One region of the Pseudomonas sp. MDT1-85 genome, then DNA from elsewhere that is predicted to be linked to it. Evidence: predicted binding sites of a transcription regulator. Region 1 holds the regulator's gene; the other holds the start of a gene.

Evidence for each region. Region 1 encodes FliA, which starts transcription of late flagellar genes. Its sites were predicted from a motif close to CTAAAGTTTNNNNNNNNNNNGCCGNTAA; they were not measured.
Region 2: a site for FliA is predicted at 1,783-1,810, ahead of motA (flagellar motor stator protein MotA). Genes of this name have one in related genera too.

Annotation. Positions count from the first base shown of each region.
Region 1 is NZ_CM142715.1:2,115,620-2,123,232, forward strand. It holds gene flhA (flagellar biosynthesis protein FlhA) at 1-31, shown strand, start outside; gene flhF (flagellar biosynthesis protein FlhF) at 43-1,368, shown strand; gene fleN (flagellar synthesis regulator FleN) at 1,485-2,315, shown strand; gene fliA (RNA polymerase sigma factor FliA) at 2,312-3,052, shown strand; gene ACYZT2_RS09575 (chemotaxis response regulator CheY) at 3,221-3,592, shown strand; gene ACYZT2_RS09580 (protein phosphatase CheZ) at 3,623-4,411, shown strand; gene ACYZT2_RS09585 (chemotaxis protein CheA) at 4,465-6,705, shown strand; gene ACYZT2_RS09590 (protein-glutamate methylesterase/protein-glutamine glutaminase) at 6,755-7,613, shown strand, end outside.
Region 2 is NZ_CM142715.1:846,076-853,688, reverse strand. It holds gene motB (flagellar motor protein MotB) at 1-859, opposite strand, end outside; gene motA (flagellar motor stator protein MotA) at 863-1,714, opposite strand; gene ACYZT2_RS03850 (HDOD domain-containing protein) at 1,880-3,412, shown strand; gene ACYZT2_RS03845 (rhodanese-like domain-containing protein) at 3,710-4,525, shown strand; gene asd (archaetidylserine decarboxylase) at 4,544-5,404, shown strand; gene ACYZT2_RS03835 (molecular chaperone) at 5,657-7,447, shown strand; gene serB (phosphoserine phosphatase SerB) at 7,567-7,613, opposite strand, start outside.

The sequences.
Region 1 (7,613 bases):
CATCGTTGCGACAGTAGGGCCCAACGGCTGAGGTAGTGGTTTATGCAAGTTAAGCGTTTTTTCGCCGCCGATATGCGTCAGGCCATGAAACTGGTTCGTGATGAGCTGGGCGCTGATGCCGCCATCATTGGCAATCGCCGGATCGCCGGCGGTGTCGAGCTGACGGCTGCCCTGGATTACAAATTGTCGGCGCTGGCCCCGCGTGTTCCGAACATGGAACTCGAGGACGAGCTGCGCAAGACCCAGTCGCGGATCGTCACCGCCCAGGCCGAACTGAGCCTGCGTAGCGATGGCGAGAGCGACAAGACCACCAATCGCCAATTGTTCGCCGGCCTGCCGTTGACCGCCGCCGAGCCGCTGATCGAACCGACGCTGGCCGAGCCTCGGCGTTCGGCGCCTGCTCCTGCCACAGCGACCGGCGTTGACCCGCGTGCATTCGACTCGATGCGTTTCGAACTCAACAGCCTGCGTGAACTGATGGAAGTGCAGCTTGGTTCTTTAGCGTGGAATCAGTTGCAAGGCAGCCGTCCGGCCCAGGCCAACCTCTGGCGTCGCCTGCAACGCATCGGTCTGTCCGGGCCGTTGTCGCGCGATCTGCTGGCACTGATTACCGATATTGAAGAACCCCGTCAGGCCTGGCGCATGTTGCTCGCGCATCTGGCGCGGATGATTGCCACCCCGGAAGTCGAGCCACTGGAAGAGGGCGGTGTGATTGCGATGGTCGGCCCGGCCGGCATGGGCAAGACCACCACACTGGCCAAACTCGCCGCCCGTTATGTGCTCAAGTACGGCGCGCAAAACATCGCGTTGGTGAGCATGGACAGCTACCGCATCGGCGCTCAGGAACAGCTCAAGACTCTGGGCCGCATCCTCAATGTGTCGGTCACCCATGTCGACCCGGGTCAATCACTGGTGCAGGCGCTGGAACCTTTGCTGCGCAAACGCGTGGTGCTGATCGATACCGCTGGCCTGCAGGCCAGCGATCCGGCACTGCGCATGCAGCTCGAAAGCCTGGCCGGACGCGGCATCAAATCAAAAAATTATCTGGTATTGGCAACCACCAGCCAGAAACAGGTTCTAACCGCCGCTTATCACAGTTACAAACGTTGCGGCCTTGCCGGCTGCATCCTGACTAAACTGGATGAAACGGCAAGCTTGGGCGAGGTGTTGAGCCTGGCCATCAGTCATGAACTGCCGGTGGCTTACCTGACCGACGGCCCGCGGATTCCGGATGATTTGCATCTGCCGCGTCGTCATCAGTTGGTCAGCCGCGCCGTTAGCGTGCAAATGCAGGAAGAACCCAGCGAAGAAGCCATGGCTGATATGTTCGCTGACCTTTACCACAGTCCGACCAAGCGGGTTGGCTGAGGTATTAATGAACGGTTTTTGTACCTACATCGATGGTCTGCCATGCATTGTTCAGTTGGTGAACGCGCAGCCAGTAATGTGGCCTCCGTCTAAGAAAGACAAGGTAAAGAAATAACATGGGCAGCATGCATCCCGTACAGGTGATCGCGGTGACCGGCGGCAAAGGTGGCGTCGGGAAGACTAACGTGTCAGTGAACTTGTCCCTGGCTCTAGCTGAGCTCGGCCGGCGCGTCATGCTGCTGGATGCCGATCTGGGACTGGCGAACGTCGACGTCCTGCTGGGGCTGACACCCAAACGTACCCTGGCCGACGTGATAGAAGGCCGCTGTGAGCTGCGCGACGTGCTGTTGCAAGGGCCCGGCGGTATTCGTATCGTCCCGGCCGCGTCCGGCACCCAGAGCATGGTTCATCTGAGCCCGGCCCAGCATGCCGGCCTGATCCAGGCTTTCAGTGACATCGGCGACAACCTCGATGTATTGGTGATCGACACCGCTGCGGGCATTGGTGACTCGGTGGTCAGTTTCGTGCGCGCCGCCCAGGAAGTGCTGCTGGTGGTGTGCGACGAGCCGACCTCGATCACCGACGCCTACGCGTTGATCAAACTGCTTAACCGCGACTACGGCATGAATCGTTTCCGTGTCCTGGCCAACATGGCCCAGAGCCCGCAGGAGGGCCGCAACCTGTTCGCCAAGTTGACCAAGGTCACGGATCGTTTCCTCGACGTCGCCCTGCAATACGTCGGTGCGGTGCCTTACGACGAAAGCGTGCGCAAGGCCGTGCAGAAGCAACGTGCCGTCTACGAAGCCTTCCCGCGTTCCAAGTGTTCCCTGGCGTTCAAGGCCATTGCGCAGAAGGTCGATACCTGGCCGCTGCCGGCCAACCCGCGTGGACATCTGGAGTTTTTCGTCGAGCGCCTCGTGCAACAGACCGCAGGACCCGTCCTATGACAGCCAGTGGCTACAACCTCTACAAGAAGTCGGCACGTGACGCGCAGTACGAGCTGATCGAGCGTTACGCGCCACTGGTCAAACGCATTGCCTACCACTTGCTGGCGCGTTTGCCGGCCAGCGTCCAGGTCGAAGACCTGATCCAGGCCGGGATGATCGGCCTGCTTGAAGTATCAACCAAATACGACGCCAGCAAAGGCGCGAGTTTCGAGACGTACGCGGGCATTCGAATCCGCGGCGCGATGCTCGATGAAGTGCGCAAGGGGGACTGGGCGCCACGTTCCGTTCACCGCAATACCCGCATGGTCAGCGACGCGATTCGCTCGATTGAAGCTAAAACCGGCCGTGACGCTAAAGATCACGAAGTTGCGGCCGAACTCCAATTGAGTCTCGACGATTATTACGGGATTTTGAACGACACCCTGGGCAGCCGGTTATTCAGTTTCGACGATCTGTTGCAGGACGGCGAACACGAAGGGCTGCACGAGGATGGCGCCAGTGCTCATCTCGAGCCGTCACGCGATCTGGAAGATGAACGCTTCCAGGCGGCGCTGGCGGACGCGATTGCCAATTTGCCGGAGCGTGAGCGACTGGTGTTGGCGCTGTACTACGACGAAGAGTTGAATCTCAAGGAAATCGGTGAGGTCCTGGGGGTCAGCGAATCTCGGGTCAGCCAGTTACACAGCCAGTGCGCGGCCCGTTTGCGGGGGCGTTTGGGGGAGTGGCGAGCGCGCTGACAGGCAGTGTGGGGACACTGCGAACGAGGTTGGTACGGCATTTTGCTGCATCAGCCACGGCCCGTTGTAATCCATACAACTGTTGAGTGTTACGCCGAATTGATTGAACGGCGCGTTCAGGTGCTGCGCGCGTTTTAAGACTGCTTGGAGGTCGAATTGGACAAGAATATGAAAATCCTCATCGTTGATGACTTCTCAACGATGCGGCGGATCATAAAAAACCTGTTGCGTGACCTTGGGTTCACCAACACGGTCGAGGCGGATGACGGTATTACCGCGATTCCGGTCCTCAACAGCGGGAGCATCGACTTTCTGGTAACGGACTGGAACATGCCCGGCATGACCGGTATTGATCTGCTGCGCCACGTGCGTGCCGATGAAAAACTCAAACACCTGCCGGTGTTGATGGTCACGGCCGAAGCCAAGCGCGAGCAAATCATCGAAGCCGCTCAGGCGGGTGTGAACGGCTATGTGGTCAAGCCATTCACGGCTCAAGCGTTGAAAGACAAGATTGAAAAGATCTTCGAACGCATCGGTTGATGTGCAAAGCCAGTCCGTCACGGGGGAGCTATGGAGCAAAACGAATCTTCACAGGGCGATTTCGAATCGACCCTGAAAAAACACGCGGTCGAACTGGTCGAAAGCCTTGAAAAAGGCAGGTTCGGCGACGCTGTGCAACTGATCCATGAGCTCAACCAGACCCGTGACCGCGGCCTGTACCAGGAAGTGGGCAAGCTCACCCGCGAGCTGCATAGCGCGATCGTCAATTTTCAGATTGACCCGCACATGCCGCAAGCCGAGGAAGTGTCTCAGATCACGGATGCCACCGAGCGCCTGGGTTATGTGGTCAAGCTGACCGAGGCCGCGGCCAACCGCACCATGGACCTGGTGGAAAACGCCACGCCGCTGATCAACAGCCTGAGCGACGAAGCTCAGGCGCTGAGCACGGATTGGGGACGGTTCATGCGTCGCGAAGTCGGGGCTGAAGAGTTCCGCGAGCTGGCCCGGCGGGTCGACGGTTTCCTGACACGCAGCAGCGAAGACAACCGCGTCGTGTCGAGCAACCTCAACGACATTCTGCTGGCCCAGGATTACCAGGACCTCACCGGTCAGGTGATCAAACGCGTGACCCAGTTGGTCACCGAAGTTGAAAGCAACCTGCTCAAGCTCGTGCTCATGGCCAGTCAGGTCGACCGCTTTGCGGGTATCGAACATGACCGTGAAGCGATGCTGGCTGAAAAAGATCCGCAAAAACATCTCTCGCAGGGTGAAGGTCCGCAGATTCATGCCGATAAAAGAGAAGACGTTGTGTCCGGTCAGGACGATGTGGACGATTTGCTATCCAGCCTAGGATTTTAAATTTTAGAATTTTAGGTTTTTTAGGTTTTTAGACCTGTAGGAGCACCCCCTTAATGAGCTTCGGCGCCGATGAAGAGATCCTTCAGGATTTCCTGGTTGAGGCCGGCGAGATTCTAGAGCAACTGTCCGAGCAGCTGGTCGAGCTGGAAAGCCGACCGGATGATGCGGATTTGCTCAATGCAATTTTTCGCGGTTTTCACACTGTAAAAGGGGGCGCCGGCTTCCTCCAGCTCAATGAGCTGGTGGAGTGCTGTCACATCGCCGAGAACGTGTTCGACATCCTGCGCAAGGGTGAACGACGCGTCGACTCGGAACTGATGGACGTGGTTCTCGAGGCATTGGACGCGGTGAACGGCATGTTCAGCGAAGTCCGCGAACGCAGCCCCATCACGGCTGCCACGCCTGAGTTGCTTGCAGCGTTGGCCCGTTTGGCCGAGCCGCAAACCGCCGACGAAGCGGCACCTGTCGCGCAAGCGGTGCAAGCACCTGCCGCCGAAAGCGAATCAGGTGACATCACCGATAACGAATTCGAACAGCTGCTGGACTCGCTGAACGCCGTCAAGGCTCAGGCCGAGGCTCCCGTGGTTGCTTCGCCGCCTGCCGCTGATGCGGCCACCAGTGACGAAATCACCGATGCCGAGTTCGAGTCGTTGCTCGACCAATTGCACGGCAAAGGCCAGTTCGCCGCCGATGCAGTGGTCGCGGTGCCCGCCGCACCGGCGGCCCCGAAAGCGGCAGGCGACAGCTCCGACATCACCGACGACGAGTTCGAAGCACTGCTCGATCAGCTGCACGGCAAAGGCAACTTTGCGGTTGATGCGCTGGAATCGGCGATTGCTTCGGCCCCGGTCCCGGCTGCGCCAACCGCTAAAGCGGCCGGCAGCGATCTGATCTCCGATCACGAGTTCGAATCGCTGCTCGACGAATTGCATGGCAAGGGCAAGTTCACTGAAGTGGGCACCGGTTCTGCTGCTTCCGCAGTAGCAACCCCAGTTGCCAAGGCACCGGCACCTGTCGCCAAAGCGCCCGAGCCAAAAGCCGAAGCACCCAAGCCTGCCGCCGCTGCTGCACCGGCGCCTGCTCGTGCCCCGGCTGCGCCGCCACCGGAAAAACCGGCCAGCGAAGCCGAGACCACCGTGCGGGTCGATACCGCGCGTCTCGACGAAATCATGAACATGGTCGGCGAGTTGGTGCTGGTGCGTAACCGCCTGGTCCGTCTGGGCCTCAACAGCGGCGACGAAGCCATGTCCAAGGCCGTGTCGAACCTCGACGTGGTCACGGCCGACCTGCAAACCGCGGTCATGAAGACCCGGATGCAACCGATCAAGAAAGTCTTCGGGCGCTTCCCGCGTCTGGTTCGCGACCTGGCTCGCCAGCTCAAGAAAGAGATCAACCTGGAGCTGGTCGGCGAAGAAACCGACCTCGACAAAAACCTCGTCGAGGCCCTGGCCGACCCGCTGGTCCACTTGGTGCGTAACTCGGTCGACCACGGTATTGAAGAGCCGGCCGAGCGTGAAGCGATGGGCAAGCCTCGCAGCGGCAAAGTGATCCTGTCCGCTGAACAGGAAGGCGACCACATCCTGCTGTCCATCTCCGATGATGGCAAAGGCATGGACGCCGATGTTCTGCGCGGTATCGCCGTGAAGAAAGGCCTGATGGACAAGGATGCGGCGGACCGTCTCAGCGAGTCGGATTGCTTCAACCTGATTTTCGCTCCGGGCTTCTCGACCAAGACCGAAATTTCCGACGTCTCCGGGCGCGGCGTGGGCATGGACGTGGTGAAAACCAAAATCGCCCAGCTCAACGGCACCATCAATATCTATTCGACCAAGGGCAAGGGCTCGAAGATCGTCATCAAGGTCCCGTTGACCCTGGCGATCATGCCGACGCTGATGGTCATGCTGGGCAACCAGGCGTTTGCGTTCCCGCTGGTGAACGTCAACGAGATCTTCCACCTCGATCTGTCGCGCACCAACGTGGTGGACGGCCAGGAAGTGGTGATCGTGCGGGACAAGGCGCTGCCTCTGTTCTACCTCAAGCGCTGGCTGGTCAGCTCCGCCGCTCACGAAGAGCAGCGCGAAGGCCATGTGGTGATCCTTTCGGTGGGCACTCAGCGGATCGGCTTCGTCGTCGACCAGTTGGTTGGCCAGGAAGAAGTGGTCATCAAGCCATTGGGCAAAATGCTTCAGGGAACCCCGGGCATGTCCGGCGCCACCATCACCGGTGACGGCCGCATTGCACTGATTCTCGATGTTCCGAGCATGCTCAAGCGTTACGCCGCACGGCGTATTTGATTCTGGGGGAGCGGGGCGACTGAGCCTCGCCCCGTCTAACGGAGTGTTTATGGCAGTCAAAGTCCTGGTGGTGGACGATTCGGGGTTTTTCCGCCGCCGCGTCTCGGAAATTCTTTCAGCGGATTCGAATATCCAGGTTGTCGGTACGGCGACCAACGGTAAAGAGGCGATCGATCAGGCGCTGGCCCTCAAGCCAGACGTGATCACCATGGACTACGAGATGCCAATGATGGATGGCATCACGGCGGTGCGGCACATCATGCAGCGCTGCCCGACCCCGGTGTTGATGTTCTCCTCGCTGACTCACGAAGGCGCGCGGGTCACCCTCGATGCGCTGGACGCCGGCGCGGTGGATTTCCTGCCGAAGAATTTCGAAGACATCTCGCGTAACCCGGAGAAGGTCAAGCAACTGCTGTGCGAAAAGATTCTCAGCATCTCGCGCAGTAACCGTCGTGTCAGCACCTACAGCGCTCCGGCTCCCGTGGCCGCACCAGCCCCGACGCCTGCGCCTTCGAGCGTCAGCAGCTACGGCAGCAGTGCGCCCGCGCGTCCGGCACCGGCGCCGATTCCGGCTCGCAGCCATGCTGCGAGTCCGTCCTCTCCGGCACCAAAACGCAAAGCCTACAAACTGGTCGCCATCGGTACTTCCACCGGCGGTCCGGTCGCCCTGCAACGGGTGCTGACGCAGTTGCCGGCCAACTTCCCGGCGCCGATCGTGTTGATCCAGCACATGCCGGCAGCCTTCACCAAGGCCTTCGCCGAGCGTCTGGACAAGTTGTGCCGCATCAGCGTCAAGGAAGCCGAGGATGGCGACATCCTGCGTCCGGGCCTGGCGTTGTTGGCGCCGGGTGGCAAGCAAATGATGATTGACGGCCGCGGCGCGGTAAAAATCCTGCCGGGCGACGAAC
Region 2 (7,613 bases), 1.3 Mb from region 1:
CAGGTTCGGCACCTTGCGAACCTTCGATGGCACGCTGGGCTTTCTTGGTCAGCACGACGATGTCGATTCGGCGGTTGACCGGGTTGAACGGGTTCTCCCGGTCGAACAGCGCTGACGAGGCATAACCCACGACTCGCGCTACCTGAGCGTCCGGATAGCTGCCGGCGATCAATGCACGGCGAGCCGCGTTGGCGCGGTTGGCCGAGAGCTCCCAGTTGCCGAAATCGCCGGTGCTCGAGTATGGCTTGGCATCGGTGTGGCCGCTGATGCTGATCTTGTTTGGCACCGCTTTGATGGTGTCGGCCATGGCCAGCAGGATGTCTTCGAAATACGGCTTCAGACGCGCACTGCCGGAGTCGAACATCGGGCGGTTTTCGGCGTCCACGATCTGGATGCGCAAACCGTCCTGGGTGATCTCGAAGAGGATCTGATCCTTGAACTTCTGCAGCTGCGGATTCTCTTCAACCTTGTTCTGCAACTCTTGCAGCAGCAATTCCAGGCGTTCCTTCTCGACCTGTTCGGCCATGCCTTCGACCTGTTCGGTGTCGACAGTCACCTTGTCCGGCTGAGGCTGGGATTTCACCTCGGGGTTGAGGGTGTTCTCCGGCGCCAGGGTCGGGGAGCCGCCAAGATCGATGATGTAGGGGGTGCCACTTTCGGCAAAGCCGATCGGATCCTTGAAGTAACCGGCAATGGCGATCTTCTGTTCCGGTGTTGCCGTGGACAACAGCCAGAGCACCAGGAAGAACGCCATCATCGCTGTCGCAAAGTCAGCGAAGGCGATTTTCCAGCCCCCCCCGTGATGCCCGCCCGCGTATTTCTTGACGCGCTTGATGATTATCGGCTGGTTATTTTCCATGACTTAGCGACCGCGAACCGCTTGTTCCAGCTCAGCGAAGCTAGGACGGTGCGCCGGGTACAGAACCTTGCGGCCGAACTCCACTGCCAGCGATGGCGGCATGCCGGAAGCCGAAGCCACCAGCGAGGCCTTGATGGCTTCGTAGACGTTCAGTTCTTCCTTGGCATCGTGGCCCAGGGCGTGGGCCAGCGGACCAAAGAAACCGTAGGCGGCGAGAATACCGAAGAAGGTACCGACCAGAGCCGCACCTACGTGCAAGCCAATCATTTTCTGGTCGCTTTCACCCAGGGAGGCCATGGTCACCACGATACCCAATACCGCCGCAACGATACCGAAACCCGGCATGGCGTCGGCGATGCCGTTGACTGCGTGGGAGGGGTGGTCCAGGTCTTCCTTGAGGCTGGTCAGTTCCATGTCGAACAAGCCTTCAAGCTCATGGGGTGCCATGTTGCCAGAGGACATGATGCGCAGGTAATCGCAGATGTATGCGGTCATGCGGTCATCTTTCAGGACTGCCGGGTACTTGGCGAAGATCGGGCTCGCGGCTGCATCTTCGATGTCGCCTTCGATTGCCATCATGCCTTCGCGGCGGCTCTTGTTGAGAATCTCGTAAATCAGCCCCAGCACTTCCAGGTAGAAGGTGTGGTTGAAGCGCGAACTGAACATGCTCAAGGACTTCTTGAGCACGTGCATCGTCATATGACCGGGGTTGGCCTGCAGGAATGCACCAAGGGCCGCGCCGCCGATAATCATCACCTCGAAAGGCTGGATGAGGGCAGCAATCTTGCCGTGGGAAAGCACGTATCCGCCGAGCACGCTCGCGAATACGACGATGATGCCGATAATTTTAGCCATAGGTAGGAGAGCACTTACTGAGTCGGGTTCAAGGTCATATTCGGAAGTTAAAAAATCTCTTCTTCTCCTTATCGGCAAAACTGCGCCAGACTATAGCCAGTTAAGGCGAAAAGCCAATTTGGCCCACGCAGGGATAGGTAAAGCAGACGATGATCGCGTCCAGTCATGGCTAACGAAACGAACGTCCCAACGCCAAAACCGACCACGCTCAAAGGCTGGGTCAAACTGCTCGATAGCGTGCGCCTGCCGGTTCCGCAAGCCAGTCACGACCGTGTCTGCCAAGCCATCCGCGATAGCCGCAGCTCGCTGCGCGACATCGCCGAAATGATGCAGGACAGCCCGGCCCTGGCCTTGAGCGTGATTCGCGAAGCCAACCGCCACACCCATGGCAGCATGAGCGAACCCGCTGAAAATCTTGAAGTGGCAATTAATCGCCTCGGTTTGAAACGCACCGAAGAATTGCTCGAGCGCTTGCCCGCCGAACCCCAATCGGAGATCCCCGTCGCCCTGCGCCAGCTTCAGCTGATCAGCCAGCACGCCACTCAACAGGCCAACGGTTTTTTTGCCAGTCGCCTGGCGCGGTTGTGGCAGGACATCCACTGGGGCAGCCTGCTGTTTCTTTCGCCACTGTGGCCCATGGCATTGACCCATCCGCAGTTGCTTGAAGAGTGGGAGCTGCGGGTCATCCATAAAGGTGAGTCGGCGCGCAAAGTCGAAAAGCAATTGTTCGGCGTGCGCCTCCTGGAAATCTGTCTGGCGCTGGTGGATGTCTGGCGTTTACCGATCTGGGTCCAGCAGGGTTATCGGCTGCTGCGCAGCGAACAACGCGAGCTGGTGAAAGTCCTGCGCATCGCGCGTGACAGCGAACACCCGCTGCGCCAACAGAACCGCCTCGATGACGACCCGGCACTGCGGCGCTGGCTCAATCAGCCCGCCAATACCGTGCTGCTGGCCAATGGTCTGGCATTGTCGGCACAACAGGCGTGGGACAGTCCTCACTGTGAACGCTGGCAGTACCTGACCAGCCTTTACCTGCAAATGCCGATGGATGAGGTGCAGCAACAGTTGCACCAACAGGCCGCCAACAGCGCCCGACAACATGCCATGCCTGACCTCTGGCACCCGGCCGAAGCGCTGATCTGGCCGCAGGGCATGAACCGCGTTCACGCCGGCCTCCTGCCAGCCCCAGCACCCACCGCCGAAGACCTGGCGAAGTGGCGTAAACAATGCGCCGAATTGCTGGTGGAGCCGAGCCGATTTACCAATGCCATGCACTTGACCACATCGGCCCGAGACGCTCTGGTGGCGTGTGGCATGCGGCGAGTGATGATCCTGATGGCCGACCGCACTCACGCCAATCTGCGCGTGCACCAGACTGCCGGGCTGCCCAAAGAAGTGGCCGGCCTGAACCTGGTGGTCAGCCAGAGTACCGTGCTGCAGCGCCTGCTCGCGCAACAGGCTCAGGTGCGCCTGACGCCAGCTAACAACGCACAATTCTCCGCCCTATTGCCGGCCAGCCTGCGTAAACAGTTCAGCGGCGAACACCTGCTGCTGCGCTCCCTGGTCAACAACGGTCGGGTGATCATGATCGTGGTGGCGGATCAGGGCGGCGGGCCGTTCTCGGAAATCACCGTGCAGGCTTTTGGCAAAACCGCACAATGCATCGAAAAAGCCCTGCACAGCTTTAGCCAGCGCTAGGGGCTGATGCCGGTGTAGCAGCTGTCGAGCCCTAGCGAGGCTGCGTTCGGCTGCGCAGCAGTCGTCAAAGCAGAGCTTACGGTGCATCAGGCAGATCGCATCAGCCAGATTCACACCTGCTTCGCAGCCGAACGCAGCCTCGCTGGGGCTCGACAGCTGCTACAGCCGAACGCGGCATCTGCTACAGATCGCATTACGGCTTAACTGTTTTCAGTTATTTCCTGCGCCGAAATAACTGATAACAGGCCCTCATGACGCTGCGCTACAATCCCCCCCTTTGTGCTCTGGAGACCTCACATGTCTGACTTCTCTGGCTTGGCGCTGGTGATCGAGCCGAGCGACCTGCTCCCGCGTCTCGACTCCCGCGAACTGATTCTGGTGGACCTGACCAGCAGCGCCCGCTATGCCGCAGGGCATATCCCCGGGGCACGCTTCGTCGATCCAAAACGCACTCAACTGGGTCAGGCGCCTGCGCCAGGCCTGCTGCCGACCCACGCCGCGCTTGAAGCATTGTTCGGCGAACTGGGCCACAACCCCGATGCGGTCTACGTCGTCTATGACGATGAAGGCGGCGGTTGGGCCGGGCGCTTTATCTGGCTGCTGGATGTCATCGGCCACAGCAAGTATCACTATATCGACGGTGGCCTGAAGGCCTGGCTGGCAGAAGGCTTGCCCATGTCGATCCAGATCCCCCCAGCGGTCGGCGGCCCGGTTGCCCTGACACTGCACGACGAACCTATCGCCACCCGCGAATACCTGCAAAGCCGTCTCGGTGCCGCCGACCTGGCAATCTGGGACGCTCGTGGGCCGCTGGAATACTCCGGCGAGAAAGTGCTGGCGGCCAAGGGCGGGCACATTCCAGGCGCGGTCAATTTCGAGTGGACAGCCGGCATGGATCAGGCGCGCAACCTGCGCATCCGCACCGACATGCCGAAAATCCTGGAACAACTCGGTATCAGCAAAGACAAAGAAGTCATTACCCACTGCCAGACACACCACCGCTCTGGCTTCACGTATCTAGTCGCCAAGTCGCTCGGTTATCCGCGAGTCAAAGGCTACGCCGGCTCTTGGGGCGAATGGGGCAACCATCCCGACACGCCCGTAGAAATTTAAGGTTTTTAAGGACAGTTAATGAATAAGCGTTTGTTTATCCTCAGCCAATACCTGCTGCCCCATCACTTGCTCTCGCGACTGGCCGGCTGCATTGCCGAATGCCGCGTGCGCTGGTTCAAGAACGCCTTAACCGCCTGGTTCGCCAAGCGTTATCAAGTGGACATGTCCCAAGCGCTGGTCGAAGACCTGACGGCGTATGAGCACTTCAATGCGTTCTTCACCCGCGCCTTGAAAGACGGCGCTCGCCCGCTGGACCAAACCCTAGGCGCGATCCTCAGCCCGGCCGACGGTGCCGTCAGCCAACTCGGCCCGATCGAACACGGTCGTGTTTTCCAGGCCAAGGGCCACAGCTTCAGCGTGCTGGAACTGCTCGGTGGTGATGCGGCCAACGCAGCGCCATTCATGGGCGGCGATTTCGCCACCATTTACCTGTCGCCCAAGGATTACCACCGCGTACACATGCCGCTGGCCGGCACTCTGCGCGAGATGGTCTACATCCCCGGCCGCATCTTCTCGGTCAACCAGACCACCGCTGAAAACGTACCGGAACTGTTCGCTCGCAACGAACGTGTGGCGTGCATTTTCGACACCGAACGTGGCCCGATGGCCGTAGTGCTGGTGGGCGCGATGATTGTGGCGTCGATCGAAACGGTCTGGGCCGGGCTGATCACGCCGCCAAAACGCGAGCTGAAAACCTTCCGTTACGACGAATCCGCCCGTGCGCCGATCCATCTGGAAAAAGGCGCGGAACTGGGTCGTTTCAAGCTCGGCTCCACGGCGGTCGTGCTGTTCGGGCCGGATCAAGTGAAATGGGCTGAAGGGCTGGACGCCCTTTCGCCAGTGCAGATGGGCCAGGGTATCGGCTTGCCAAGCGCCTGATCCCGGATGCGCCACCCGGAATTTCTTCCGGTCGGCGCATTCCCCTGTAGGAGCTGCCGAAGGCTGCGATCTTTTGATCTTGATCTTCGGCGACGCCAAATCTGTCAAAAAGCAAAATCAAAAGATCGCAGCCTGCGGCAGCTCCTACAGGGGAATGCGTGACGTAAACATCGCGACACTCCCGCCCGTGTTCATAGCTGCTACAGTCAAAGTCATTCACTGCCCATTTCCCGGTCGGAGTTTGTCCTTGGCATGAATGAGACCAATCCTGTCCTGCTGCTACGCGCACCGATTCCGACGCAGTCGCGTCTGTCTTTCTGCGAAGCCACGCCTCGCGACCTCAAGCGCTGGATCGCCAACCTGCCCAAAGCCAACATCGGCGAAACCGCTCGCCAGTTGTATCAAGGCTTGAGCGAACTCAACCAACTGCTCATACCCGGCGACAATCGCCTGCAATTGCTCGAGCTGCTGCGGCCCGAGGTGTATTACGTCTGCAAGCACCTGGAGCGGCATTTCCTGCATCAGGCGATTGTGCTCGATGAGCGTTCGCGCAAGATCGCCAACCTTTGCCAAGCGCTGCAGAGCCACTTGGCGATCGGCTATAAGCAAATCGTCATCCGTATCGCACCGCGCTTCAGCAAGGACCGTGCACCGCTGCTGACCCAGGCTTTGCAACGGGCAATCCATTGTCTGAACGGCGCGTTGATCCGTACCACTCAACTCTATTGCCCGGCGCCCGAAGGTCTGTGGCTGGAACTGCATCAGTTGTATCGGATTGGCTGTCAGCATCAGCTGCAACACCTAAGCGTGCGCGATGAACTGGCCAGCCAGACGCAAAAGCTGAGCACCGAGCAAACCTACGTCGTCGCCCTTCTGCTGGGTGCTTCACGCTGCAATCAACTGCGCCAGAACCAGATCGCCCGGCTCGCCGAAGTGCTCGAACCCTGGAGCCAGTGGATCAAGCTGCAACCGGCCAAACCGGACAACGGGCTGTTTGCCATCGCCCCGGATCTCGACACCGGGCCGCGTTACCGCTCAAAATTTCGCGCCGAAGAACAGGAGCGCTTGCTGGGGATCGACCCGCAACCTCTGGTCGCGGCCATCGAAATCCATCTGCAACTGTCGGCCGACAAGGTATCGCCGTTGCCCGTTCCGGCGGGGCTGAATCTGGATACGCTGCAACACCTGCATGCCGCCTGGGGTCAGGCCGCCGAGCGCAGTTTCCAGCGCACCCTCGGCCACGGCACGTTGACCCTGTGCGTGGGCATGAGCGCATTGCACTTTTATCTCGGCGGGCAACGCTCGTTCAACGACATCCTGAAGAAACCCGGCGCCCGCCCCGCGCAGTTCTCGGCTACCGACCCGACAAGTCGCGCCAAAGACCAATGGCGCCACGCCTTCGACGCCGCCCCCCATGGCACGGCAGACACGCTGCTGCCCTACGAAGAGATCGAATACCCGCCCCTTCAGAACGATGACAGCCACGAGGCGGCCGACCGCCAACAGCATTTCCCGACCTATGCGCTGCCGGTGATCAATCACAGCCCTGGTGGCTATTGCCTGGCCTGGCCGGGCGCGGTGCCCGCCGAGCTGCAGGCTGGCGAAATGGTCGGAATCGAGGATGCTGCCGGTCAAGGCTGGAGCATTGCCGTGGTGCGCTGGATCCGCCAGGTGCGGGGCGGCGGCACGCAGATGGGCATCGAGCAAGTCGCGCCTTGCGCCGAACCCTGCGGCCTGCAACTGATGCGCCCCGGCGACGAGCACAGTCAGTACTTGCGCGGGCTGATGCTGCCCGCCATCAGCGCCATCGACCTGCCGGCCACCCTGCTCACGCCACGCCTGCCGTTCCAGGAAGGCAATAAAGTGTTGATCAATACCAACGGCGAGGAGCGCCGGGCCGGGCTGGAGCGTCGGGTGGCGAGCACCAACAGTTTCAATCAGTTTGCCTACCGTTCGCTTGAGGCAGCCAGAAACGAAAACGCCGCGGGGAGCGGCGTGGTCGGGGCAGTGGAAGAGTTTGATTCGTTGTGGAAGTCGCTTTGAGCGTCAGGCATTTGATTGGCGGTGATGCCTTCGCGGGCAAGCCTCGCTCCTACGGGTCCGCGCAAATCCTGTAGGAGCGAGGCTTGCCCGCGAAGAGGCCCGCCCAGACAACCTGAAACTCAGAGCTGCCCGTCGCGATCCCGGAAGCCCAGCAGATACAGCACGC